Regions from separate parts of the Kitasatospora sp. NPDC059462 genome, predicted to be linked through region 1. Evidence: riboswitches for the same ligand, from Rfam matches in the RefSeq annotation. Region 1 holds a riboswitch; the other holds the start of a gene.

Region 1 (11,959 bases):
GGTCGCGCATCACGCCGCCGCCGAGCGCGGTGACCTCGGCGAGCACACAGATGCCGAAGATGTCCATGTTCTTGCGGACGGCGAGCAGCCCCCCGGAGAGGGCGAAGACGAAGATGCCGACGAGGTCCAGCGACTGCTGCACGTCGGAGGGGAAGATCTGCGAGGTCACCGCACCAGTGTGACCCGGCCGAGCCTCCCCTCCGGTCCGACGGTCAGGCGGAGGCGAGCAGCTTCTCCCCCGGGACGGCGTTCTCCGGGAAGTGGCACGCCACCTGGTGCCCCTCCCTGCCGGCGGCGAGCGGCGGCTCCTGGCTCGCGCAGATCTCCTGCGCCTTCCAGCAGCGGGTGCGGAAGCGGCAGCCGCTGGGCGGGTTGATCGGCGAGGGCACGTCGCCCTTGAGCAGGATGCGCTCGCGCCCGGCGCGCTGACGGCGGCGCGGGTCGGGCACCGGCACTGCGGACATCAGCGCGGTGGTGTACGGGTGCATCGGTGTGCGGTAGAGCGAGTCCCGGTCGGCGATCTCGACGATCTTGCCGAGGTACATCACCGCGACCCGGTCGGAGACGTGCCGGACCACCGAGAGGTCGTGCGCGATGATCAGGTAGGTCAGGCCGAGCTCCCGCTGGAGGTCGTCGAGCAGGTTGACCACCTGGGCCTGGATCGAGACGTCGAGCGCGGAGACCGGCTCGTCCGCCACGATCATCCTGGGCCGCAGGGCGAGCGCCCGGGCGATGCCGATGCGCTGGCGCTGGCCGCCGGAGAACTCGTGCGGGTAGCGGTTGTAGTGCTCGGGGCTGAGCCCGCACAGCTCCAGCAGCTCCTGGACGGCCTTCTTGATCCCGCCCTCGGGCTCGGCCTTCTGCAGCTTGAACGGCGCGCCGACGATGGTGCCGACGGTGTGCCGGGGGTTCAGCGAGGAGTACGGGTCCTGGAAGATCATCTGGATGTCGCGGCGCAGCGGCCGCATCGCCCCGACGCCCAGGTGGGTGATGTCGGTGCCCTCGAACTCGACCTTCCCGCCGGTCGGTTCGTCCAGCCGGGTGACCAGCCGGCCCATCGTCGACTTGCCGCAGCCGGACTCCCCGACGACGCCCAGGGTCTCGCCGGCGTTGACCGTGAAGTCGATGCCGTCGACCGCCCGGACGGCGCCCGTCTGGCGCCGCAGCAGGCCGCTGTGAATGGGGAAGTGCCGGACCAGGCCGGTCACCTTGAGCAGCGGCTGCCGGTCCGGGGCGGGCGCCTGCGCGGGCACCTTCTTCATGGGGTCGGGACCCGCCGCCTGAGTGTCCGTCATCGGTTCTCTCCAGAATGGTGGTACGAGGCCGGGCTCACAGCCGGGGCGCGATCTCTTCGGCGAAGATGCGGTGCCGCTCGGCGAGCGCGAGGTGGCAGGCGGCGTGGTGTCCGGGCGCGACCTCGGTGAGGCCCGGGGTCTCCTCCGAGGAGCGCCCGCCGGTCAGCCCGGCGTAGGGGCAGCGCGGGTGGAAGGCGCAGCCGGACGGCACGTTGATCAGGCTGGGCGGGGTGCCCCTGACCGGGACGAGCCGGTCCTGCAGCTCCCGGTCGAGGCGCGGCATCGAGCCCAGCAGGCCCCAGGTGTAGGGGTGTTCGGGCGCGTCGAAGAGCGTCTCGGCCGGGCCCCGCTCGACGCACTTGCCGCCGTACATGACGAGGATGTCGTCGGCGAGCTCGGCGACCACCCCGAGGTCGTGGGTGATGATGATGACCGCCGAGCCGAACTCCTCCTGGAGGTCCCGGATGAGGTCCAGGATCTGCGCCTGGACGGTGACGTCCAGGGCGGTGGTGGGCTCGTCGGCGATCAGCAGCGAGGGGTCGTTGACCAGCGCCATGGCGATCATCGCGCGCTGGCGCATGCCGCCGGAGAACTGGTGCGGGTAGTCGTCGACCCGGCGGTCGGGCTGCGGGATGCCGACCCGGTCGAGCATCTCGACGGCGCGGGCCCGGGCCTGCTTCTTGCTCGCCTGCGGGTGGTGCACCCGGTAGGCCTCGACGATCTGCTGCCCCACCGTGTAGTAGGGGTGCATCGCGGTGAGCGGGTCCTGGAAGATCATCGCCATCTGCCGGCCACGCAGTTCGCGGACCCGCTCGGGTCCGGCCGCGATGAGGTCCTCGCCGTCGAGCCGGATCTCGCCGGTGATCCGGGCCCGCTTGGAGCGGTGCAGGCCCATGATGCCGAGCGAGGTGACGGACTTGCCGGAGCCGGACTCGCCGACGATGCCGAGGGTGCGGCCCTTGGCGAGGTCGAAGCTGACCCCGTCGACGGAACGGACCAGGCCGTCGTCGGTGTCGAAGTGGATCCGCAGGTCCCGCACCGAGAGGAAGGGCTCCTGGCCGCCCGGGGCGGCCGCGCGGGCCGGGGTCTTCTGGAGCTCGGTCACGACAGCCTCACCCGGGGGTCGACAGCGGCGTACAGGAGGTCAACCACGAGGTTGCAGAGGACGATGAAGAAGGCGGCGAGCAGCGTGACGCCGAGGATCTTCGGCAGGTCGTTGTCGGTGATCGCCTGGACGGCGAACTGGCCGACGCCCTGGAGCGAGAAGACCTGCTCGGTGATCAGCGCGCCGCCGAGCAGCAGCCCGAGGTCCATGCCGAAGATGGTGACGATCGGGGTGAGCGCGGCGCGCAGCCCGTGCCGGGTGACGACCTTGGACTCGGCCAGGCCCTTGGCCCGGGCGGTGCGGATGTAGTCCTCGCTCATCGTCTCCAGCATCCCGGCGCGGGTGAGCCGGGCGTAGAGCGCGGAGTAGAGGAAGGCCAGCGAGATCCACGGCAGGATCAGGTTGCGGGCCCACATCACCGGGTTGTCGGTGAAGTTGGTGTACTCCAGGTTGTCCAGGATCGGCCACTCGTAGCTGAACACCGTGAGCAGCAGCGCGCCGGTGAAGAAGACCGGCAGCGAGACGCCGGCGAGCGCGATGCCCATCGAGAGCCGGTCGAAGATCGAGCGCGGCTTGAGCGCGGAGACGACACCGGTGGCGACGCCGGAGACCAGCCAGATCACCGCGGCGCCGATGGCCAGCGAGAGGGTCACCGGGATCCGCTTGGACAGCTCGGGCCAGACCTCCAGGTGGTTCTTGAAGGAGTAGCCGAAGCAGGGCACGTGGCAGGTGGCCGGTTCCGGGCCGAACTTGTACTCGGCACCGGTGACCAGTGCCTTGAGGAAGTTCCAGTACTGCGTGTACAGCGGCTGGTCGAGGCCGAGGTTCTGTTTGACCGCCTGGACCGCCTCGGGGGAAGGATTCTTCCCGATGTACTGGGTGGCCAGCTGGTCGACCGTCTCGCCGGCGAGGCGCGGGAGCAGGAAGAAGATCGCGAAGGTGACCGCGCTGACGACCAGCAGCAGCACCACGGCCGCGAGGATCCTGCGGATGATGTAGGCAAACACAGTTGGTCGGCTCCGGCCGCCCGCCGCCGTCCGGGGTCCTCCGGACGGCGGCGGGCGCCGCTGCCTTCACCTGCCTTCAGGGATGCGGAGCCAGGCTCTTACTTGGTGCCGATGTTCAGGTAGTCGTACTCACCCGAGAAGGCCGGCGTGGACGCGAGGTTGGTGGCGTTGTCCGGGCGGTACAGGAAGACCTTGAAGTAGGTCAGCGGGACGTAGACCGCCTGGTCCATGACCTTCTTGTCGATGTCGCCGTAGATCTTCTCGCGGGCCGCCCGGTCCGGGTTGGTCGCGGCGTCGTCGAGCAGCTTGTTGACCGCGGGGTCGTTCAGCGAGGCCAGGTTGCTGTTGCCCGAGGCCTTGATCGCGCGGCCGTCGACGATCTGCTGCAGGAAGCCGTAGCCGGTCGGCCAGTCGGCGCCCCACTGCATCATCATCAGGCCGATGTTGTGCTCCTTGGCGAACGCCGGGGCGCCCGCGCTGTCGGCCAGGTACTTGCCCTGCGGGTACTGCTGGATCTCGGCGTTGATGCCGACCTTCTTCAGCGCGGCCTGGATCGAGGTCGCGGCGGCGACCTCGGTGGCGCGCTCGGTGCGGGCGGAGAGCACGGTGCTGAAGCCGCCGTCCTTGCCGCAGGCCTTCAGGGCCTCCTTGGCCTTGGCCTCGTCGCCCTTGTTGTCCTTGGTCTCCCAGGCGTTGAAGTCCTGGTGGCCCGGGATGTCCGGCGGGAGCACGGTGTTGGCGACCTGGCCGCGGATCGGGCCGCCGAGCGAGGTCTGCACCGAGACCTTGTCGACCGCGTACTGCACGGCCTTGCGGCACTCGATGTTGTCGAACGGCGCGACGTCGGTGTTGATCGCCATGTAGACCAGGCGGCCGCCGTAGGCGTTGTCGGTGTTCGCCTTGAGCTTCGGGTTCTGCAGGATCTGCGCCTGGGTCTGCGGGTCGACACCGCCGCCCACCAGGTCGACCTGGGCGTTGCCGGCCAGCAGGTCCTTGTCGATGGTGGACTGGTCGATGTTCATCTTGAGCACGATCTTGTCCGGCAGCTGCTTGCGGATCGGGTCGGTGCTCGGGTCCCAGTTGGTGTTCGGGACCAGGACGGCCTGCTTGCCGTCCTCGTAGGACTCGAACTTGAAGGAGCCGGACGAGACGATCTTCTTCACGTAGTCGGCGCCGGTGTCCTTGGCCTGCGGCACCGGGGCCGTCTGCGGGGCGCTGACCAGGTAGTCGAAGTCCGCGAAGGCGTGCTTCAGGTGGAAGACGATCGTGGTGTCGTCCGGCGTCTCGATCGACTTCAGGTCGCCGGTCTTGTCCTTGTACGGGCCCGCGTACGGCGTGCCCTCGTTGTCGACCAGCAGTTCCTTGAAGTACGTCGGGCCGTTGGAGTTCACGTCCGGCGCGAAGTTGGAGCGCTCGACGGCGTACTTGACGTCCTTCGAGGTGATCGGGGTGCCGTCGTCGTACTTCAGGCCCTTGCGCAGCTTGTACGTCCAGGTGAGGCCGTCCGCGCTGACCTGGCCGAGCGACTCGGCGAGGTCCGGGACGAGCTTGTTGCCCGCCTCGCCGGCGCCCGGCTGGAAGGTGGTGAGCGGACGCCCGTACAGGCGCGAGAAGTTGTAGATGTAGGCGTAGTACGTGTTGCCCGGGTCGAGCGAGTCCGGGGTGCCCTTCATCTCGAAGGTGACCGTCCCGCCCTTCTTGTCCGAGGCGTTGACGATGTTCTTGGTGGCCGCGTTGGCCCCGGAGCCGCCCGCGGCCTCGGTGCCGGTGGCGGTGGACTTGGCGTCGCCGCTCTTCGAGCTCGACGAGCAGCCGGTGACGACCAGGACCGCGGCAGCGGCCATGGCGGTCAGCGCGACGGTACGGGACCTACGCATGGGTGAGATCAACCCCTTGGGGAAGTGGTGGCTGTACGAGGGATCCTGACGCTCGGTCAGTTGTTCTTGGGATCGAGGGCGTCACGCAGCCCGTCGCCGAGCAGGTTGAAGGCGAGCACGGTGATGAAGATCGCCAGACCGGGGACCACCATGTACTGGGGATCCACCTGGTAGTACCGGATCGCGTCCTGGAGCATCCCGCCCCAGGAGGCCTGCGGGGGCTGGATGCCGACGCCGAGGAAGCTCAGACCGGCCTCGAAGAGGATGTTGGTCGGGATCAGCAGGGTCGCGTAGACCAGGATCGGGCCGACCAGGTTGGGCAGCAGCTCCCTGAACAGGATGAACGGGCCCCGGGCACCCAGGCTGCGGGCTGCGTGCACGAACTCCCGCTCGCGCAGCGAGAGGGTCTGGGCGCGCACGATGCGGCCGATGTAGGGCCAGTTGAAGAAGCCGATCACGAAGATCAGCACCAGGATGTGCAGCGGCAGGCCGTGCAGGCCGAACGCGCCGCCCTGCAGCGACGTGGAGATCGCGATGGCGAAGAGCAGCAGCGGGAAGGCGAGGAAGACGTCCATCACCCGGCTGATCACGGCGTCCACCCAGCCGCCGTAGTAGCCGGCCATGATGCCGAGCACGGTGCCGATGGTGTTGGACAGCACGGTCGCGCCGAAGGCGACCAGCAGGGAGACCCAGGAGCCCTCGATCACACGGGTCAGCAGGTCACGGCCCTGCAGCGGGTCGACGCCGAGCGGGTGGTCCCAGCTCATGCCGCCCCAGTCGCCCAGCGGGAGACCGCCGAGGTCGGCGTCCAGGAGGTCCTGGTGGAGGGCGTCGGGATCCAGGCCGAAGATCGACTCGATCGGCTTGGCGAGCACGGCGAGCAGGATCAGCAGGATCACCACGATGCCGCCGGCGACGGCGGCCTTGTCCCGCTTGAAGCGGGTCCAGGCGATCTGGCCGAGCGAGCGGCCCTCGATCTTCTTGGCCGGGCTCGCGGCGGCGTCTGCCTCCGGTGCGTTGCCGGCGGTCTTGATGGGTGCGGTCATGGTCAGTTCGGTCCCCTCGCCGACGGTGGCCGGCCCACGGGTGCCGGACGCCGGGATCGGCGGCTCGGCTGGTGCGGACGTGCTTTGGGTGCGGACGTGCGGAAGTGCAGGTACGGGGGTGTTCCCAGCGGTACGGCGTGCTCAGTACTGCTGCCACGCGGGATGGGCGTCACGTGGATCATGCGGTCCGCCAGCGCGTTCGCCTTTGTGAGGCGCCAACCACGCGCGGTGGGCTGTTGCAGAACTCTCTGCCATCCGAACTGGCTTGCGCCAGCCCTGCCAACCGACAGATGCCCAACTGTGATCTGTCCGCATGCACCTCCACGATCTTCGGCATATCCCTCTTCACACAGCTGTAACAGCCATGTCAAGATGTCTGCCACCCCCTTCGGCGAGATCGTCCGGAAAAACGCCGAAACCGGCCTGACGTGACGTCAAGCCGGTTCCTGTGGAGGGTTCCGGGCGCGTTCCGCCGGTCAGCGACCGGGGTATCCGGGCCACGGCTGCTGCGGCGGCGGCTGCTGCCCGGGCCAGCCCTGCGCCGGCGGATGGGTGCCGTAGCCGAAGCCCTGACCCTGCGCCGGGCCCTGCTGCGCGGTGTACGGCGGCGGGGGCACCGGCGGGTACGGGCCCGTCTGCGCCCGGCCGTGCCCGCCCGCCTCGCGGTCGTAGAACGGGCGCGCGTTGGCCCGCATCCACAGCGCCACCGGGTCGTACTCGTCCGCCATCGCCACCGTCGAGACCGCGAGGCCCTCCGGAGCGACCGCGATCGCCCGCTGCATCAGCGCCCGCACGGCCTCCACCGTGGGCGGTGAACTCTCGTACAGGTCCAGGCCGATGGCGAGGTACGGTTCGCCCACCGACGGCCGCACCCAGGCCCGGCGCAGCGCCTTCACCGCGCGCACCTCGACCGCCTGGCGCTCCAGCAGCGCGAAGAACTGCTGGGCCGGCACCTGCGGCTCGCTCAGCTTCAGCGGCCCGGCCGGCAGCCGGTCCAGGCCCGCCGCGACCCGCCGCAGGTCCGCCCACGGCACGCCGACCCCGCCGCCCGGGGCGTGCGGGTTCAGCCACAGGCCCCAGCGGGTGCGGTAGAGCGAGGCCGCGACCTCCTTGCCGGAGATCACCTCGTGGGCCCGCGCCCAGCCGGAGGCCGCCAGCTGCTCGGGCGAGGTGACGGCCGGCGCGTAGCCGTGGCCGCTGATCTCCATGTTCCCGTACTGGGCGTCCGCGCTGCCCGGCGTGCCGTGCCAGAGCAGCATCCAGACCCGGCCCTCGGCGAGCGCGTGCAGCATCGTCTCGTAGGCCTCGTAGCGCTCCGGCGCCACCTCGCGCAGCGCGCGCTCCAGCGCGCCCGGATCCGGGCGTCCGGTGGGCGCCTGGCCCCAGGGCCCCGGTGCACCGCCAGCTACCGATCCCGCACTCATGCGCCCACCTCGCTGCGCTTCTTCGTTCCTCGTCCGTCACCGGCGGCCCGGCGGCCGTCAGCACGCACCCTATGGGGCGGCCGCCGACCGCCGCCACGCCGACGTGCCAGGGTTCGTACCGCCGCCCCGCCCGCACCCCGGCCGGCGGGTGCCGGACGGACGGACGGGGGCCGGATCAGCCCCGCACGTAGAACGGCGCGACCCGGTTCACCAACCAGTCGACCACCGGATCGTCCGCGAGGTCGAGCAGTACGAGGTGGACGCCTCCGGGCAGCGGCGCGGTTCCCAGCGCTCGCCCCAATGCCTCGTTCACCGCGCCCGGGTCGGCCGGGGCCAGCGGGTCCAGCTGGACGCCCACGAACATCACGGTCGGCTCGCCCTCGACGCTCGCCAGCGCCCGCCGCGCGGTCAGCACTCCCGGCAGCGCCGCGAGTTCCCCGCGGCAGGCGGTCAGGAACGCCTCCGGGTCCTCGCCCGGCACCGGCTCGCGCAGCGCCACCCGGCCGCCGCCGGGAGCCTCCGGCGCGTCCGGGCCGGCGTCCCAGCGGTCCTCGCGCGGTCCGCGGCGCAGCTCGGCCACGCCCTCCGGCGGCACCGGGATGCCCACCGCCGCCCCGGGGTTGACCGCGATGCCCACGCCCAGCGGCAGGCCGCGGGCGAACTCCCACACCGGCGCGACCGCGAACGGCATCCCGGGCGCCTGCTGGAGGAACACCTCCTGCGAGGAGAACACCGGGACATAGGGGTCGCCGGCCAGTTCGATCGTCGGCAGGTCCAGCGACCGCCCCTGCGGGTCGCCGCCCGACGGCAGCGGGATCCACACCTGGCCGCGCGCCAGCACCTCGATCACCCGGGGGGTCGCACCCGGGTCGCCGAGCGCGGCGGTGAGCACCTGCTCCAGCTCGTTGGCCGGCCACGTGCCGCCCGGCGGCGCCGCCTCCGCCCCGCCCCACCCCTGCTGCTCCACCGGGTACTCCATCCGCCGCCGTACCGTCCTCTGCTCACCGATGCCCGCAGCCTAGCGTTCCGGCGCCCCGCACCGGGCGGTCAGGCCCGCGGTGACGGAGGCCCCCCTCCCCTCATTCCCGCGGACGTGCCATGATGTGCGCGTCTGCGGTGGCATCCACCCAGGCCCCGCCAACTCCATACCGGCCGCTCGAACCCGCGCGGGAGAGTCCGGAGTGCCCCGTCCAGGCGGCACAGCCGGCGCCGAAGGAGCAAGTCCTCCCCGGAATCTCTCAGGCACCCCTACCGCACGGGTTAGGCACATCTGGAAAGCGGCGCACGGCCCTGCCGTACGCCCACCCACGGTGCAAGCCGCCATGCTGGTCCCCTACAGGGCAGTGGACGGTGAAGCTCTCAGGTTCGACGACAGATGGGGAGACCCAGCCGCCGCATGCCCGCGCGCAGGGTCCGCCGCCCCCGAGACAGGGCCGGTCCCGGCGTGCGCACCCCTGAGTGCCCCGACCGAGGAGTTCCTGGCCATGTCGTCCCTCCGCCTCACCGCGCTCGACGCGCTCCACCGCGCCCTCGGCGCCACCATGACCGACTTCGCCGGCTGGGACATGCCGCTGCGCTACGGCAGCGAGCGCGAGGAGCACCTCGCCGTCCGCACCAGGGCGGGCCTGTTCGACCTCTCCCACATGGGCGAGATCACCGTCACCGGCCCGCAGGCCGGCGAGATGCTGGACCACGCGCTGGTCGGCTTCGTCTCCGCGCTCGGCGAGCTGCGCGCCCGCTACACCATGATCTGCGCCGAGGACGGCGGCATCCTGGACGACCTCATCGTCTACCGCCTGCGCGAGGACGCCTTCCTGGTCGTCGCCAACGCCTCCAACGCCCAGCTGGTGCTGGACGAGCTGATCGCCCGCGCCAAGGGCTACAACGCCGTCGTCTCCGACGACCGCGACGCCTACGCGCTGATCGCCGTCCAGGGCCCGGAGTCCACCGCGATCCTGGCCGACACCACCGAGGCCGACCTGCCGGGCCTGAAGTACTACGCGATCCTCCCGGCCCAGGTGGCCGGCCGCGACGTGCTGCTCGCCCGCACCGGCTACACCGGCGAGGACGGCTTCGAGATCTTCTGCAACCCGGGCGACGCCGAGCAGATCTGGCAGGCGCTGACCGAGGCCGGCGCCGGCCGCGGCCTCGTCCCCTGCGGCCTGTCCTGCCGCGACACGCTGCGCCTGGAGGCCGGCATGCCACTGTACGGCCACGAGCTGTCCACCGACCTGACCCCGTTCGACGCGGGCCTGGGCCGGGTCGTGCGCTTCGACAAGACCACCAACGAGGGCGCCTTCGTCGGCCGCAAGGCCCTGGAGCGGGCCGCCGCCGAGGCCGAGGCCAACCCGCCGCGGGTGCTGGTCGGCCTGGTCTCCGAGGGCAAGCGCGTGCCGCGCGCCGAGTACACCGTGGTCTCCGCCGACGGCGAGCCGATCGGCCGGATCACCTCCGGCGCGCCCTCCCCCACGCTGGAGAAGCCGATCGCGATGGCCTACGTGGACGCGGCCCACGCCGCCCCCGGCTCCACCGTCGCGGTGGACGTGCGCGGCAAGCACGAGCCGGTCCGGGTCGTGGCGCTGCCGTTCTACAAGCGCGCCCGCTGACCCTTCCCCACCTGTTTCCCCCGCGAGGAACGTCCGCGCGCCGGGCCGCTTCGTCGTACCCGCTTCCCATCCTGGAGAATGACGCCATGAGCACCAACCCCCAGCACCTGCAGTACACCGAGGAGCACGAGTGGCTGACCGCCGCCGACGCCGACGGTGTGTCCACGATCGGCATCACCCAGCACGCCGCCGACGCCCTCGGTGACATCGTCTACGTGGAGCTCCCCGAGGTGGGCGCCACCGTGACCGCCGGGGAGACCTGTGGCGAGCTGGAGTCGACCAAGTCGGTCAGCGACCTGTTCTCCCCGGTGACCGGTGAGGTCACCGAGGTCAACGAGGACGTCAAGAACGACAACAGCCTGGTCAACGGCGAGCCGTTCGAGGGTGGCTGGCTGTTCAAGGTCCGCGTCGAGTCGACCGGCCCGCTGCTGAGCGCCGCCGTTACCCCCGCCCACACCACCCCCGCGGCCTGCCCCCCCGCGGGGCCGGCCCCCCCCCCGCGCCCGCCCCGCGCCTCCTCCCCCCTCCTCCCGGGAAGACCCCACCATGACGGTTCTGAACCAGTCCCTGCACGCCCTCGACCCGGAGATCGCCGCCGCGGTCGACGCCGAGCTGCACCGCCAGCAGACCACCCTGGAGATGATCGCCTCCGAGAACTTCGCCCCGGTGGCGGTCATGGAGGCCCAGGGCTCGGTGCTGACCAACAAGTACGCCGAGGGCTACCCCGGCCGCCGCTACTACGGCGGCTGCGAGCACGTCGACGTGGTCGAGCAGATCGCGATCGACCGGATCAAGGCCCTGTTCGGCGCCGAGCACGCCAACGTCCAGCCGCACTCCGGCGCGCAGGCCAACGCCGCCGCGATGTTCGCGCTGATCAAGCCGGGCGACACCATCCTGGGCCTGAACCTGGCCCACGGCGGTCACCTGACCCACGGCATGAAGATCAACTTCTCCGGCAAGCTCTACAACGTGGTGCCGTACCACGTGGACGACAAGAGCGGCCAGGTCGACATGGCCGAGGTCGAGCGCCTCGCCAAGGAGCACCGGCCGCAGCTGATCATCGCCGGCTGGTCCGCCTACCCGCGCCAGCTCGACTTCGCCGAGTTCCGCCGGATCGCCGACGAGGTCGGCGCGCTGCTGATGGTCGACATGGCGCACTTCGCCGGCCTGGTCGCGGCGGGCCTGCACCCCAACCCGGTGCCGTTCGCGGACGTGGTCACCACCACCACCCACAAGACCCTGGGCGGCCCGCGCGGCGGCGTCATCCTCTCCAAGGCCGAGCACGCCAAGAAGATCAACTCCGCGGTCTTCCCCGGCCAGCAGGGCGGCCCGCTGGAGCACGTCATCGCCGGCAAGGCGGTCGCCTTCAAGGTCGCCGCCTCGGAGGAGTTCAAGGAGCGCCAGCAGCGCACCCTGGAGGGGGCCCGGATCCTCGCCGAGCGCCTGCTGCAGGCCGACGTCACCGAGGCCGGCGTCTCCGTGCTGTCCGGCGGCACCGACGTCCACCTCGTCCTGGTCGACCTGCGCAACAGCCGGCTCGACGGCCAGCAGGCCGAGGACCGTCTGCACGAGGTCGGCATCACGGTCAACCGCAACGCC
Region 2 (11,959 bases), on a different contig from region 1:
CCGCTCTGCTCGACCGGGACGGCGCCGTTGATGTAGGCGGGCATCGCCGAGAAGGCGAGGCCGATGCCGAGGCCGAAGATCGCCGAGGAGAGGTAGATGTCGCCCTCGTGGCTGTGCCGCAGGGCCAGGTAGGCCATCGCGACGGCGCCGAGGACACCGCCGAGGACCAGCGGCAGGCGCGGGCCGCGGCGGGCGATCAGCAGGGCGCCGAGCGGGGCGGCGACCATCGAGCCGAGGGCGGAGGGCAGCAGCATCACACCGGCGTGCAGCACGGTGGCGGTGAAGCCGTAGTGGGCGAACTTCTCCGGGGTCTGGGCGAAGTTGCTGATGACCATGAAGGAGCCGTACATGCCGAAGCCGATCAGCAGGCCGGCCAGGTTGGTGAAGGCGACGGCCGGACGGGACATCATCGTCATGTCGACCAGCGGGTGCGCGACCTTGACCTCGATGACGCCCCAGATCAGGGCGACCACGGCGGCGACGGCGAACAGGCCGAGGGTCCTGGTGGAGGTCCAGCCCCAGGTGTTGCCCTGGCTGACCGCGACCAGCAGGGCGGAGAGCCAGCCGGCGAGGGTGAGCGCGCCGAGCGGGTCGGCGCCGCCGTCCTTGTCGGTGACCGGGTCGGTGGGCACCCGCAGGGCGACCAGGGCGACCGCGATCAGACCGAAGACCAGGCCCATCCAGAAGATGGACTTGTAGCTCCAGTGCTCCAGCAGCAGGCCGGTGGCGACCAGGCCGAGGCCGCTGCCGACGCCCATCGAGGCGCTGATGGCGGCGACGCCGCCGGTCACCTTCTGCTTGGGGAGTTCGTCACGGACGATGCTGATGGCGAGCGGCAGCACGCCGCCGCCGGCGCCCTGCAGCACGCGGGCGACGACCAGCCAGGTGAAGGAGTGCGTGGAGACCGCGAGTGCGGAGCCCGCGACCAGGCCGGCGAGCGAGATCAGCAGCATCGGCTTGCGGCCGCGCAGATCGCCGAAGCGGCCCAGCAGGGGGGTGAGCACGGCGGCGGACAGCAGGTTGGCGGTCATCAGCCAGGTGATGCTGGAGCCGGAGACGTCCAGTTCCTTGGCGAGCGAGGGCAGGATCGGGACGACCGCGGTCTGCACCACGCTGAACGACAGCATCGCCAGGATGAGGGCCGGCAGGACCCGGGCGCTGCTCTGCTTCTTCTCGGCCGCGGTGGTGGGCTGTGGTGCCTCACTCACGGTTGCTTCCTCCCGTACATAGTGAATGAACTGAAGTAACCATGCCGAGAGATACTTCAGCATGTCAAATATTCATTGGTTAAGCCTTGGTAAAAAGGAAGGACCCCGGCCGGGGCGGCCGGGGTCCGGTGCCGGAGGTGTCAGACCAGCGGCCGGGCCGGCTCCGGGCGGGCCGGGGCCTGGGCGGCGGGCGGTGCGGCGGGCGGCGGTGACGAGGGGGCGGCCGGGGCGGCGGTGACGTCGTCGTGGACCTCGACCTGCTCGCGCCGCAGCTCCTCGCGGACCACCTCCTCGGTGGTGTACCGCTCGACCACCAGGCGGACCCTTTCGAGCGGCGCCAGGTACTTGCGGACCACCGGGCGTTCCTCGCGCAGGGTGACCTCCTCCACCGCCTCGGCGATCTCCTTCTCGTCGAGCGCGGCCCGTTCGGCCTCGCCGACCGGGATCCGCTCGACCCGGACCCGCTCGCGGACCACCGGGACCCGGCGCTCCACCTGCTCGCTGGTGACGTACTTGCGTAGCTTGGCGGTGCCGATCACGTGCCACTCGGTGGTGATGTCCAGGCGCTCCTCGCGGCAGGTGATCTCCAGCCGGCCGGTGGGGGAGGGGGCGGCCGGACCGGTCTCCGGGCGCGCGGACCGCGGCTGGGGCTGGGACGGGGGCTGGGCCTGTGCCTGCGGCTGGGGCTGCGGTTCGACGGCCGGCTGCGCATGGCCGGGCGGGGTGGCGGCCGGCTGCGCGGCTGCGGGCTGCGCGGTGGGCGGCGCGACGGGCGGCGGGACGGGCGGGGCGGCCGGTGCCGCGGCGGAGGGTGCGGGCGCCGGGGCGGCGGGGGCCGCGGGGGTGACGGGTGCGGGAGTGGCGAGGGGGCGCGCGGGAACCTCCGGGGCGGGGCCGGACGGCTTGTCGAGGTCGGCCGCCCGGTGGAAGGTGAGCGCCTTGGCCGGGCGCGAGGCGTTGGTGCCGGGGGTCGCGCCCGTCCCGTTGGTGGCGCCCGCCCCGTTGGTCGCGGGCGTTCCGTGGGCGGCGGGAGCGGTCGCCGCGGCGGCACCGGTGCCGGCGGTGGTGGTGCCGAAGTCGAGGTCGTCCGGTTCCGCCGCCGGGCCCCCGCCCGCCCGCGGCCGGTCCTGCGCCGGGGTGTCCAGTCCGTAGTAGCGGTAGAGCTGGAGCTCCTGGGCGGGCGACAGGTGCTGGCCCACGCCGAAGTCCGGTGACTCCTTCACCAGGGACTTGTCGTACGGCACCCGCAGCTCGTCGCCGGAGAACTCGCTGGTGGTGAGGGGGACGAAGGCGTCCCGGCCGAAGATGCCGGTCCGGACGGCGGCCCATTCGGGACGGCCGGTGGCGTCGTCCAGGTACACCTCGTCGATGGTGCCGATCTTGTCCCCGTTGCGGTCGACCGCCTTGTGGCCGATGAGGTCCCGGGGGTCGATGTCGGTCTGCACTCTTTTCCTCCAGTGCGGTGAGGTCGCGGAAACGCCCGCAGGACAGCGGCACTTCACACCAAATGCCATGAATCGGGCGGGCGCGACCGGGGTGCGGCCGGACGGGCCCGGGGCTGCGCCGACCGGGTCACCGCGGGGTGTCAGCCGCGAAGTCGCGGTCGGGCCTGACGCACCCGTGATCGGGGTGCCTCCCGCTGGTACCCTGGGCGCGACCGCCGAGCCCGCTCGGGAGAGTCCCCGACAGCGGAAACCGCTGGTCGGGGCGCCGAAGGAGCAACTCCTCCCCGGAATCTCTCAGGCATCCGTACCGTGCGGGATAGGTCACTCTGGAAAGCAGGGCAGGATCGCGGGCGAGGGAGCCGGCGGACCCCACCCTCACCGACGGTGCAAGCCGGCGGGGCGTCCCACGGCGCTCCGCGCGGGCGAAGCTCTCAGGTCCCGATGACAGAGGGGGAGGCCTGTCGGGTTCGTCCGACCGGGCCCCCGCTGTTGTCCGCAGCGGTGAGGCGCCGGCGTGCGCACCCCCGCCGGTCCGTGACCAGGAGGCCTCGACCACCATGAACGCCCAGCCGAACTCGGGACGCCCCACCACCCCCGCGACCCTCACCGAGCTCGAACAGGCCAGCCCCTTCGAGAACCGCCACATCGGCCCCGACGCCGCCGCGCAGGAGAAGATGCTGGCCCAGGTCGGCTACGGCTCGCTGGACGAGCTGGCCACCGCCGCCGTCCCCGAGGCGATCCGCTCGATCACCGCGCTCGACCTGCCCGCCGGGCGCAGCGAGGCCGAGGTCCTCGCCGAGCTGCGTGAGCTGGCCGGCCGCAACACCGTCCTCACCTCGATGATCGGCCTGGGTTACTACGGCACCTTCACCCCGCCGGTGATCCTGCGCAACGTCATGGAGAACCCGGCCTGGTACACCGCCTACACCCCGTACCAGCCGGAGATCTCGCAGGGCCGCCTGGAGGCGCTGCTCAACTTCCAGACCCTGGTCGCCGACCTGACCGGCCTGCCCACCTCCGGCTCCTCCCTGCTGGACGAGGGCACCGCCGCCGCCGAGGCGATGGCGCTGGCCCGCCGCGTCACCAAGGTCAAGGGCGGTGTCTTCCTGGTCGACGCCGAGACCCTGCCGCAGACCGTCGCGGTGATCAACACCCGCGCCGTGCCGACCGGTGTCGAGGTCGTCGTCGCCGACCTGTCCGAGGGCATCCCGGCCGAGATCGCCGAGCGCGGCGTGTTCGGCCTGCTGCTCCAGTACCCCGGTGCCACCGGTGTGGTCCGCGACCTCGCCCCGGTGATCGAGCAGGCCCACGGCCTGGGCGCGATCGTCGCCGTCGCCGCCGACCTGCTGGCCCTCACCCTGCTGAAGTCCCCGGGCGAGCTCGGCGCCGACATCGCCTGCGGCACCTCGCAGCGCTTCGGCGTGCCGATGGGCTTCGGCGGCCCGCACGCCGGCTACCTCGCGGTGCGCGCCGAGTACGCCCGCTCGCTGCCCGGCCGCCTGGTCGGCGTCTCCGTCGACGCCGACGGCAACCGCGCCTACCGCCTGGCCCTGCAGACCCGCGAGCAGCACATCCGCCGCGAGAAGGCCACCAGCAACATCTGCACCGCCCAGGTGCTGCTCGCCGTGATGGCCTCGATGTACGCGGTCTACCACGGCCCGGACGGCCTGGCCGACATCGCCCGCCGCACCCACCGCTACGCCGCCGCCCTCGCCGCGGGCCTGCGGGCCGGTGGCGTGGAGCTGCTGCACGGCGAGTTCTTCGACACCGTCACCGCGGTCGTCCCCGGCCGCGCCGCGGAGATCGCCGCCGCCGCCCGCGCCCAGGGCATCAACGTCTTCCAGGACGGCGCGGACCGGATCTCGGTCTCCACCGACGAGACCACCACCCGCGAGCACCTGGCGGGCGTGTGGGCCGCGTTCGGCGTCGAGGGCGTCGAGGTGGCGGAGGACGCCGAGGCGCTGCCCGCCGCGCTGCTGCGCGAGGGCGAGTACCTGACCCACCCGGTCTTCCACAGCCACCGCTCGGAGACCGCCATGCTGCGCTACCTGCGCCGCCTGTCGGACCGGGACTACGCGCTGGACCGCGGCATGATCCCGCTGGGCTCCTGCACCATGAAGCTCAACGCGACCACCGAGATGGAGTCGGTGACCTGGCCGGAGTTCGGCCAGCTGCACCCCTTCGCGCCGGTCGACCAGGCCGAGGGCTTCCTCACCCTGATCCGCGGGCTGGAGCGCCAGCTGGTCGAGGTGACCGGCTACGACGCCGTCTCCATTCAGCCGAACGCCGGTTCCCAGGGCGAGCTGGCCGGTCTGCTGGCCGTGCGCGCCTACCACCACGCCAACGGCGACACCCAGCGCGACGTCTGCCTGATCCCGTCCTCCGCGCACGGCACCAACGCCGCCTCCGCGGTGATGGCCGGCATGCGCGTGGTCGTGGTCAAGACCCTGGTCGACGGCGACGTCGACGTCGAGGACCTCAAGGCCAAGATCGAGCAGCACCGCGACAGCCTCGCCGTGCTGATGGTCACCTACCCGTCCACCCACGGCGTGTACGAGACCCAGATCACCGAGATCTGCGGCCTGGTGCACGAGGCCGGCGGCCAGGTGTACGTCGACGGCGCCAACCTGAACGCGCTGGTCGGCCTCGCCAAGCCGGGCAAGTTCGGCGCGGACGTCTCGCACCTGAACCTGCACAAGACCTTCTGCATCCCGCACGGCGGCGGCGGCCCGGGCGTCGGCCCGGTGGCGGTGCGCGCGCACCTCGCGCCGTACCTGCCGAACCACCCGCTCCAGGAGGAGGCCGGCCCGGCCACCGGCGTCGGCCCGATCTCGGCCGCCCCGTGGGGTTCGGCGGGCATCCTGCCGATCTCCTGGTCGTACGTCCGGCTGATGGGCGGCGAGGGCCTCAAGCGCGCCACCCAGGTCGCGGTGCTGAACGCCAACTACATCGCCAAGCGGCTGGCCCCGCACTTCCCGGTGCTCTACACCGGCCCGGGCGGCCTGGTGGCGCATGAGTGCATCATCGACCTGCGCCCGCTCACCAAGGAGACCGGCGTGACGGTGGACGACATCGCCAAGCGCCTGATCGACTACGGCTTCCACGCGCCGACGATGTCCTTCCCGGTGGCCGGCACGCTGATGATCGAGCCGACCGAGTCCGAGGACCTGCACGAGATCGACCGGTTCTGCGACGCGATGATCGAGATCCGGGCCGAGATCGACAAGGTCGGTTCGGGCGCCTGGGCGGCCGACGACAACCCGCTGCGCAACGCCCCGCACACCGCCGCCACGCTGGCCGGCGACTGGGCGCACGGCTACACGCGGCAGGAGGCGGTCTTCCCGGCCGGCGTGAACCCGGCGGACAAGTACTGGCCCCCGGTCAGCCGGATCGACGGCGCGTACGGCGACCGCAACCTCGTCTGCTCCTGCCCGCCGCTGGACGAGTACGGCGTCTGACCGGCGCACGGCGCGTGGCGCACGGCCTCGCGGCACGCGACAGGGCCCCGGCGGATCACTCCGCCGGGGCCCTGCCCGTTGCGCGCGTTCCCCCGTGGACGCCCGGCGGCTCAGACCGCGCTCGCGGCCGGGCGGCGCGGGGCGATCACCCGGCCGTCGGGCAGCAGCTCACCGGTGTCCTCGAACAGCAGGACGCCGTTGCAGAGCAGGCTCCAGCCCTGCTCCGGGTGGCAGGCCACCGGCACGGCGGCCTCGCGGTCCTCGGACTCGGCCGACGGGCATTCAGGACGGTGCTGGCACATACACGTACCCTCGCTTCGCTCTGCGATCCTCCCCGTGGTGCGGTGGCGCCGGTGGCCGGCGGCCGCCGCCGCGGTGGTCGGATTCTGTCCGGCGCCGGGCCGGGTGTGGACCAGCGCTCAAGTGGGTAGGACAGGAGGTCCTTCCACGCTGGTTCCCAGTGTCGGCATCTGCGGACGCGCGCGCAGCGATTTCGTGACATGCGCCACAACCCCCGGGCAGAGATCACCCGTTCAGGTGGTCGGGCGCCGCGGGCCGTGCCGGACGGGCCATCCGGCGCACGGCCCGGTCGGGCCATGCCGGATGGCCCGACCGGGTGGCGGGCCGGACGGCGGCCGGGACCTCAGAGCGCCCCGGAGGGGAGCCGGGCGCCGTCCGTCGTGCCCAGCAGCAGTGGCCGGGGGGCGGCCTGGGTCCGGGCGACGGGCGTGCGGGCCAGCAGCGGCAGCACCTCGGCGGCCGGGTGGGCGCGGTGCGCGGTGACGCCCATCGGGGCCGGCGCCAGCGGGATCAGCAGGTCCGCGCCGCCGTCCGGGCTGTGCAGCCACAGCGCCGTCGCGTACTGGCCGGGAAAGGTCAGCAGCCGGGGCTGGCAGCGGGACCGCGATGACTGGGTGAGCTGCCAGGCCTCGCGCAGCGCCCGGAGCGTGGAGTCGAGGTACGGCCCGGCGGTGAAGTGGGAGAAGGTGTGGCCCTCCGCCCCCTGCACCACCTCGGCGGCGGCTGCCACCTCGGTGCCGTCCTTGATGAGGAACCGCCACCCCGTGCGGCGGGCGGCGGCGAGTTCGGCCCGCGGCCCCTCCAGGACGTGGACGGCGAGCGGGTGCGCGGGGAGGAGCGGCCCGGTCGGGTGACGCAGCGCGGCGGCGGCGGGTTGGCGCAGCGCGGTCTCCGAGTCGAGCGCGGCGAGGACCGCGCGCAGGGCACTGGGCGGGGGCTGGGGGGTCTGCAGAGTCATGGCAAGGTCGCCTCTCCGTGCGAGATCGGCGTGCGAGTGCGGCATACCGGCATGGCTGGTGCGTCGACGGTGACGGGACCTGGGCCTTGTCCGGTTGGGCAGGATCGCGGTGCCGGCGCGGCCGTCGTCGCCGGGGTCTCGCGGGCGATGGCGGGCCGGGCCGTGGCGCAGTGCGAATTCTACTCGAACAGGTGCACAGGGTGACCTGTTTATCACAGGCGGTGGCCCCGGGCAAGTCGGTAGTTGCGCTGAAACGGCATCAGTTTCCTTGCAATGCAAGCCAATCGAAGCGTTCGGGTATCGATCTTCGGGGTGGGCATGATGCTTGCACGGTCGGGGGCCGGCCGGCTCAGGAGGAGGAGACCATGGGCGAGAAGGTCGTGGCGACCCGGGCGGACCTTTCGGACCGGCAGATGTACCGGCGAAAGCTCCAGTCCTGCCTCGACGCGCTCGGCCGGATGCTGCGGGAGGAGCGGTTCGACCGCCCCAAGGGCGTCATCGGCGTGGAGATCGAGCTCAACCTGGCCGACGAACAGGGCCTGCCGCTGCTGAACAACGCCCAGGTGCTCACCGCGATCGGCTCCGCCGACTTCCAGACCGAGCTGGGGCGCTTCAACATCGAGGTCAACATCGCGCCGCACCGGCTCTTCGGGCACGTCTTCGAGGAACTGCGCGAGGAGATCGACACCGGGCTGCGCTACGCCGACCGGCGGGCCGCCGAGGCCGGCGCGCGGATCGTCATGGTGGGCATCCTGCCGACCCTGGAGCTCGACCACACCGGGCTCGACGCGATGTCCCACAACCAGCGGTACAGCCTGCTCAGCGACCAGATCCTGGCCGCCCGGGGCGAGGACATCACGCTGGACATCGAGGGCGTCGAGCACCTCCAGCTGGAGTCGATCACCATGGTCGCCGAGGCCGCCGCGACCTCGCTGCAACTGCACCTCCAGGTGACGCCGCAGCGCTTCTCCTCGGTGTGGAACGCGGCCCAGGCGATCTGCGGGCCGCAGCTCGCGCTCGGCGCCAACTCGCCGTTCCTGTTCGGGCGGGAGCTGTGGCGCGAGACCCGGCCGGTGCTCTTCCAGCAGGCCTGCGACACCCGTTCGGCGGAGCTCAAGGCGCAGGGCGTGCGCCCGATCACCTGGTTCGGCGAACGCTGGGTGGACTCGGCGTACGACCTGTTCGAGGAGAACCTGCGGTACTTCCCCGCGCTGCTGCCGATCTGCGACGACGAGGACCCGGCCAAGGTGCTGGCCTCCGGCGGCGTGCCCCGGCTGGCCGAGATGCGGCTGCACAACGGCACCATCTACCGCTGGAACCGGCCGGTGTACGACGTCAGCGGCGGGGTGCCGCACCTGCGGGTGGAGAACCGGGCGCTGCCGGCCGGGCCGACGGTGGCCGACACGCTCGCCAACGCGGCGTTCTACTACGGCGTGGTGCGGGTGCTGGCCGAGCAGTCCCGGCCGATCTGGACCAGGCTGCCGTTCGAGCGGGCCGACGAGAACTTCCAGCAGGCCGCCCGGTACGGCGTGGACGCGGTGTTCCAGTGGCCGAAGCAGGGCCGGGCCGGTCGCGCCGGCGGGCTGACCACCGTGCCCGCCGTCGACCTGGTGCTCAACGAACTGCTGCCGATGGCCTACCAGGGCCTGGACGCCTGGGGCGTGGAGCCGGCCGACCGGGACCGCTACCTCGGCATCATCGAGCAGCGCTGCCTGCGCCGGGTCAACGGCGCGTCCTGGCAGAGCGCGACCTTCCACCGGCTGCGCGAGCAGTACGGGATGGAGCGGCCGGCCGCGCTGGCGGCGATGACCCGGCGGTACATGGAGCACATGCGCGGCGGCGAGCCGGTGCACACCTGGCCGGTGGGGTAGGCCCCCGGACCCCCGGGCCCCGGACCCCCGGACCCCGTCCCCGGACCCCCGGCCCGCCGGGCGCGCTGTGGAAGGATGATCGCTCCGGTCCGCCGACGGCCGCCCGCCGGCGCCCGGAGCGCCGCCCGTCCGCCGCCGCCCGTGCTGGAGCACCCCCGTGACGACCGTTCCGACCGTACCGGAGACCGCGAAGCCGACCCGCCGCCTGCTCGGGGTGGAGCTGCTGACCGTCCTCGGCCTCTCGCTCGGGGCGAGCGGCATCAGCGCGCTGATCAGCTTCACCGGCTCGCTCACCGAGACGCTGAAACTGGGCCAGCAGGTCGCCACCCTGAACGGCTCGCGCGCCCCCGGCCGGCCCTGGCTGGACCTGGTCTGGCAGCTCTACTACATCGGCCGCGGGCTGATGCCGGTCGTGCTGGTCGGCTACCTGCTGGTGCGCGAGGGCACCACGCTGCGGGTGCTGGGCTTCGACCTCGGGCGCAAGCTGGGCGACCTCGGCCGGGGCGCGGCCGTCGCGGCGGCGATCGGCGGCTCGGGGCTGGCGCTCTACCTGGCCTCGCAGGCGGCCGGCTACAACCTGACGGTCGCGCCGTCCGGGCTGCCGGAGGTCTGGTGGCGGATCCCGGTGCTGCTGCTGTCGGCCTGGCAGAACGCGATCCTGGAGGAGGTCGTCGTCCTCGGCTACCTGCTGCGCCGGCTCGGGCAGCTGGGCTGGTCGTGGCTGGCGGCGCTGGCGGCGAGCTCGCTGCTGCGCGGCTCGTACCACCTGTACCAGGGCGTCGGCGGGCTGGTCGGCAACATCGTGATGGGCGTGGTGTTCTGCCTGCTGTACCGGCGGTGGGGGCGGGTGATGCCGCTGGTGGTGGCGCATGCGCTGATCGACACGGTGGCGTTCGTCGGGTACGCGCTGCTCGCCGGGCACGTCAGCTGGCTGCCCACCGGCTGAGCGGGAGCACCGCCCCGGGGCGCGGCGGGCGGGCCAGCAGCCGGTCCACGTGGTGGCGTTCGAGGCCCTGGCCGGGGTCGACGGCCAGCAGCAGGCGGTCGCGGCGCCAGAGCGAGTTGCGGACCAGCCGGGGCGGGATCACGTCGTCGACCCAGGCGAACGGGCGGCCGGCGGCGTACCGCAGCAGCGGCGCCCACTTGCGGGCGGAGAGCAGTTCCATCAGCGGCAAGATGTGGGTGTTGGCGTGTTCCTCCCACGTCGTCGCCCAGACCAGTTCGTAGCGGCCGGCCAGTTCGCGCAGCCAGGTGCCGTGCCGGGCGGAGAGCAGCACGGTGTAGCCGAACAGGGTGTGGGCGTCGAAGTCGGCCTCGGGTGCGGGGCAGACCGGGTTGAGCACACCGTCGACGTCCAGGAACAGCAGTGGCTTGGGCATCGGGGGTCTCCCAGGTCTCATCCGTCGTCACCTGGACGGACGTGCCGCGCCCTCCGGTGGTTGCCCGCCGGAGGGCGCACACGGGGGCGCACGGGGTGCGCCGGGCGGTTCAGCCGGTGGTGGCGGGGACCGGGAGCGCGTCGGCGGCCGGGGCGGCCGGGCGCCGGGAGAGGCGACGGACCTCCGGTTCCAGCAGCACGGCGGCGCTCAGCACCAGCGAGATCACCGCGCAGGCCCAGAGCGCGCCGGACAGGCCCAGCCGGCCGGCGACCGGGCCGGCCAGCGCGGTGCCGAGCGGTGCCAGCGACAGCGAGCCGAGTTCGTCGTAGGCGATGATCCGGGAGAACGCCTCGGGGGGAATCTCCTGCTGCAGCGCGATCATCCAGTTGACGCCGAAGACGGTGACGCCGACGCCGGAGAGGAACATCGCCGCGCAGAGCACCGGCAGCGGGGCGGACGCCGCCAGGGCGAGCGCGGGCACGCCGAACAGGAAGACGCCCCAGTTGCCGGCCAGCAGGATCCGCCGCGGCTGCCAGCGGGTCATCAGCACGCCGGTGGCGACCAGACCGACGCCGTAGGCCGCCATCGCCAGGCCCCAGTCCCGGGCACCGCCGAGCCGTTCCTTGGCGAAGGCCGGGCCGTACACCGCCTCGACCGCGCCGACGCAGGCGACCAGCACCGAGAACTGGAGGACGACCACCCAGAGCCAGCGGCGGGAGGAGAACTCCTGCCAGCCCTCGCGCAGGTCGCGGAGCAGCCCGCCGCCCCCGGCCGGGGCCGCCGGGGCCTGCGGCTCCAGCAGGAAGCGCAGCGCGGCGGCGGCCAGGAAGCAGACCGCGTCCAGGGCGAGCACCCAGCCGGCGCCGACCCCGGCGGTCAGCGCGCCGCCGAGCGCGGCGCCGCCGATCTGCGAGCCGTTGAAGCCCATCCGGTACACCGAGAAGGCGCGGGCGGCGTGCTCGGGGGCGACGCTCTCCATGATCATGCCGCCGGCGGCGGGGGTGTAGAACGCGTAGCCCGCCCCGGCGCCGGCCGACAGCAGCATCAGCTGCCACAGGGCCGGGTCGCCGGCCAGCACCAGGGCGGCGAGGGCGCCCTGGGCGACGGCGCTGAACACATTGGCGGCGACCATGACGTGGTGGCGCGGCAGCCGGTCGGCGAGCGCGCCGCCGACCACCAGCAGCAGGACGGTGGGCAGCAGCCGGGCGGCGGTGACGTAGCCGACGTCGGTGGTGGAGCCGCCGCCGTCCAGGATGGCGAAGGCGGTCGCGATGGGCGCGCCGGCGTTGCCGAGGCCGCTGACCACGGTGGCGGTGGTCTGGATCCGGAAGTTGCGGCTC

The links. Region 1 has a riboswitch for glycine ahead of gcvT (glycine cleavage system aminomethyltransferase GcvT). Riboswitches for the same ligand answer to the same signal wherever they lie in the genome.
Region 2: it holds a riboswitch for glycine, as region 1 does, so the genes downstream of both, gcvP (aminomethyl-transferring glycine dehydrogenase) here and gcvT (glycine cleavage system aminomethyltransferase GcvT) in region 1, are expected to answer to the same signal.

The regions. Positions count from the first base shown of each region.
Region 1 is NZ_JBHYUU010000001.1:41,799-53,757, forward strand. It holds gene ACFXAM_RS00155 (trimeric intracellular cation channel family protein) at 1-169, opposite strand, end outside; gene ACFXAM_RS00160 (ABC transporter ATP-binding protein) at 213-1,295, opposite strand; gene ACFXAM_RS00165 (ABC transporter ATP-binding protein) at 1,330-2,400, opposite strand; gene ACFXAM_RS00170 (ABC transporter permease) at 2,397-3,407, opposite strand; gene ACFXAM_RS00175 (ABC transporter substrate-binding protein) at 3,506-5,284, opposite strand; gene ACFXAM_RS00180 (ABC transporter permease) at 5,341-6,330, opposite strand; gene ACFXAM_RS00185 (enhanced serine sensitivity protein SseB C-terminal domain-containing protein) at 6,807-7,754, opposite strand; gene ACFXAM_RS00190 (enhanced serine sensitivity protein SseB) at 7,930-8,733, opposite strand; glycine riboswitch at 8,912-9,018, shown strand; gene gcvT (glycine cleavage system aminomethyltransferase GcvT) at 9,239-10,360, shown strand; partial or broken gene gcvH (glycine cleavage system protein GcvH) at 10,447-10,800, shown strand; gene glyA (serine hydroxymethyltransferase) at 10,907-11,959, shown strand, end outside.
Region 2 is NZ_JBHYUU010000012.1:467-12,425, forward strand. It holds gene ACFXAM_RS05595 (MFS transporter) at 1-1,208, opposite strand, end outside; gene ACFXAM_RS05600 (DUF2382 domain-containing protein) at 1,349-1,798, opposite strand; partial or broken gene ACFXAM_RS05605 (PRC-barrel domain-containing protein) at 2,279-2,653, opposite strand; glycine riboswitch at 2,870-2,973, shown strand; gene gcvP (aminomethyl-transferring glycine dehydrogenase) at 3,211-6,111, shown strand; gene ACFXAM_RS05615 (DUF5999 family protein) at 6,222-6,413, opposite strand; gene ACFXAM_RS05620 (hypothetical protein) at 6,755-7,369, opposite strand; gene ACFXAM_RS05625 (glutamate--cysteine ligase) at 7,735-9,240, shown strand; gene ACFXAM_RS05630 (CPBP family intramembrane glutamic endopeptidase) at 9,398-10,186, shown strand; gene ACFXAM_RS05635 (HAD domain-containing protein) at 10,164-10,619, opposite strand; gene ACFXAM_RS05640 (MFS transporter) at 10,729-11,959, opposite strand, start outside.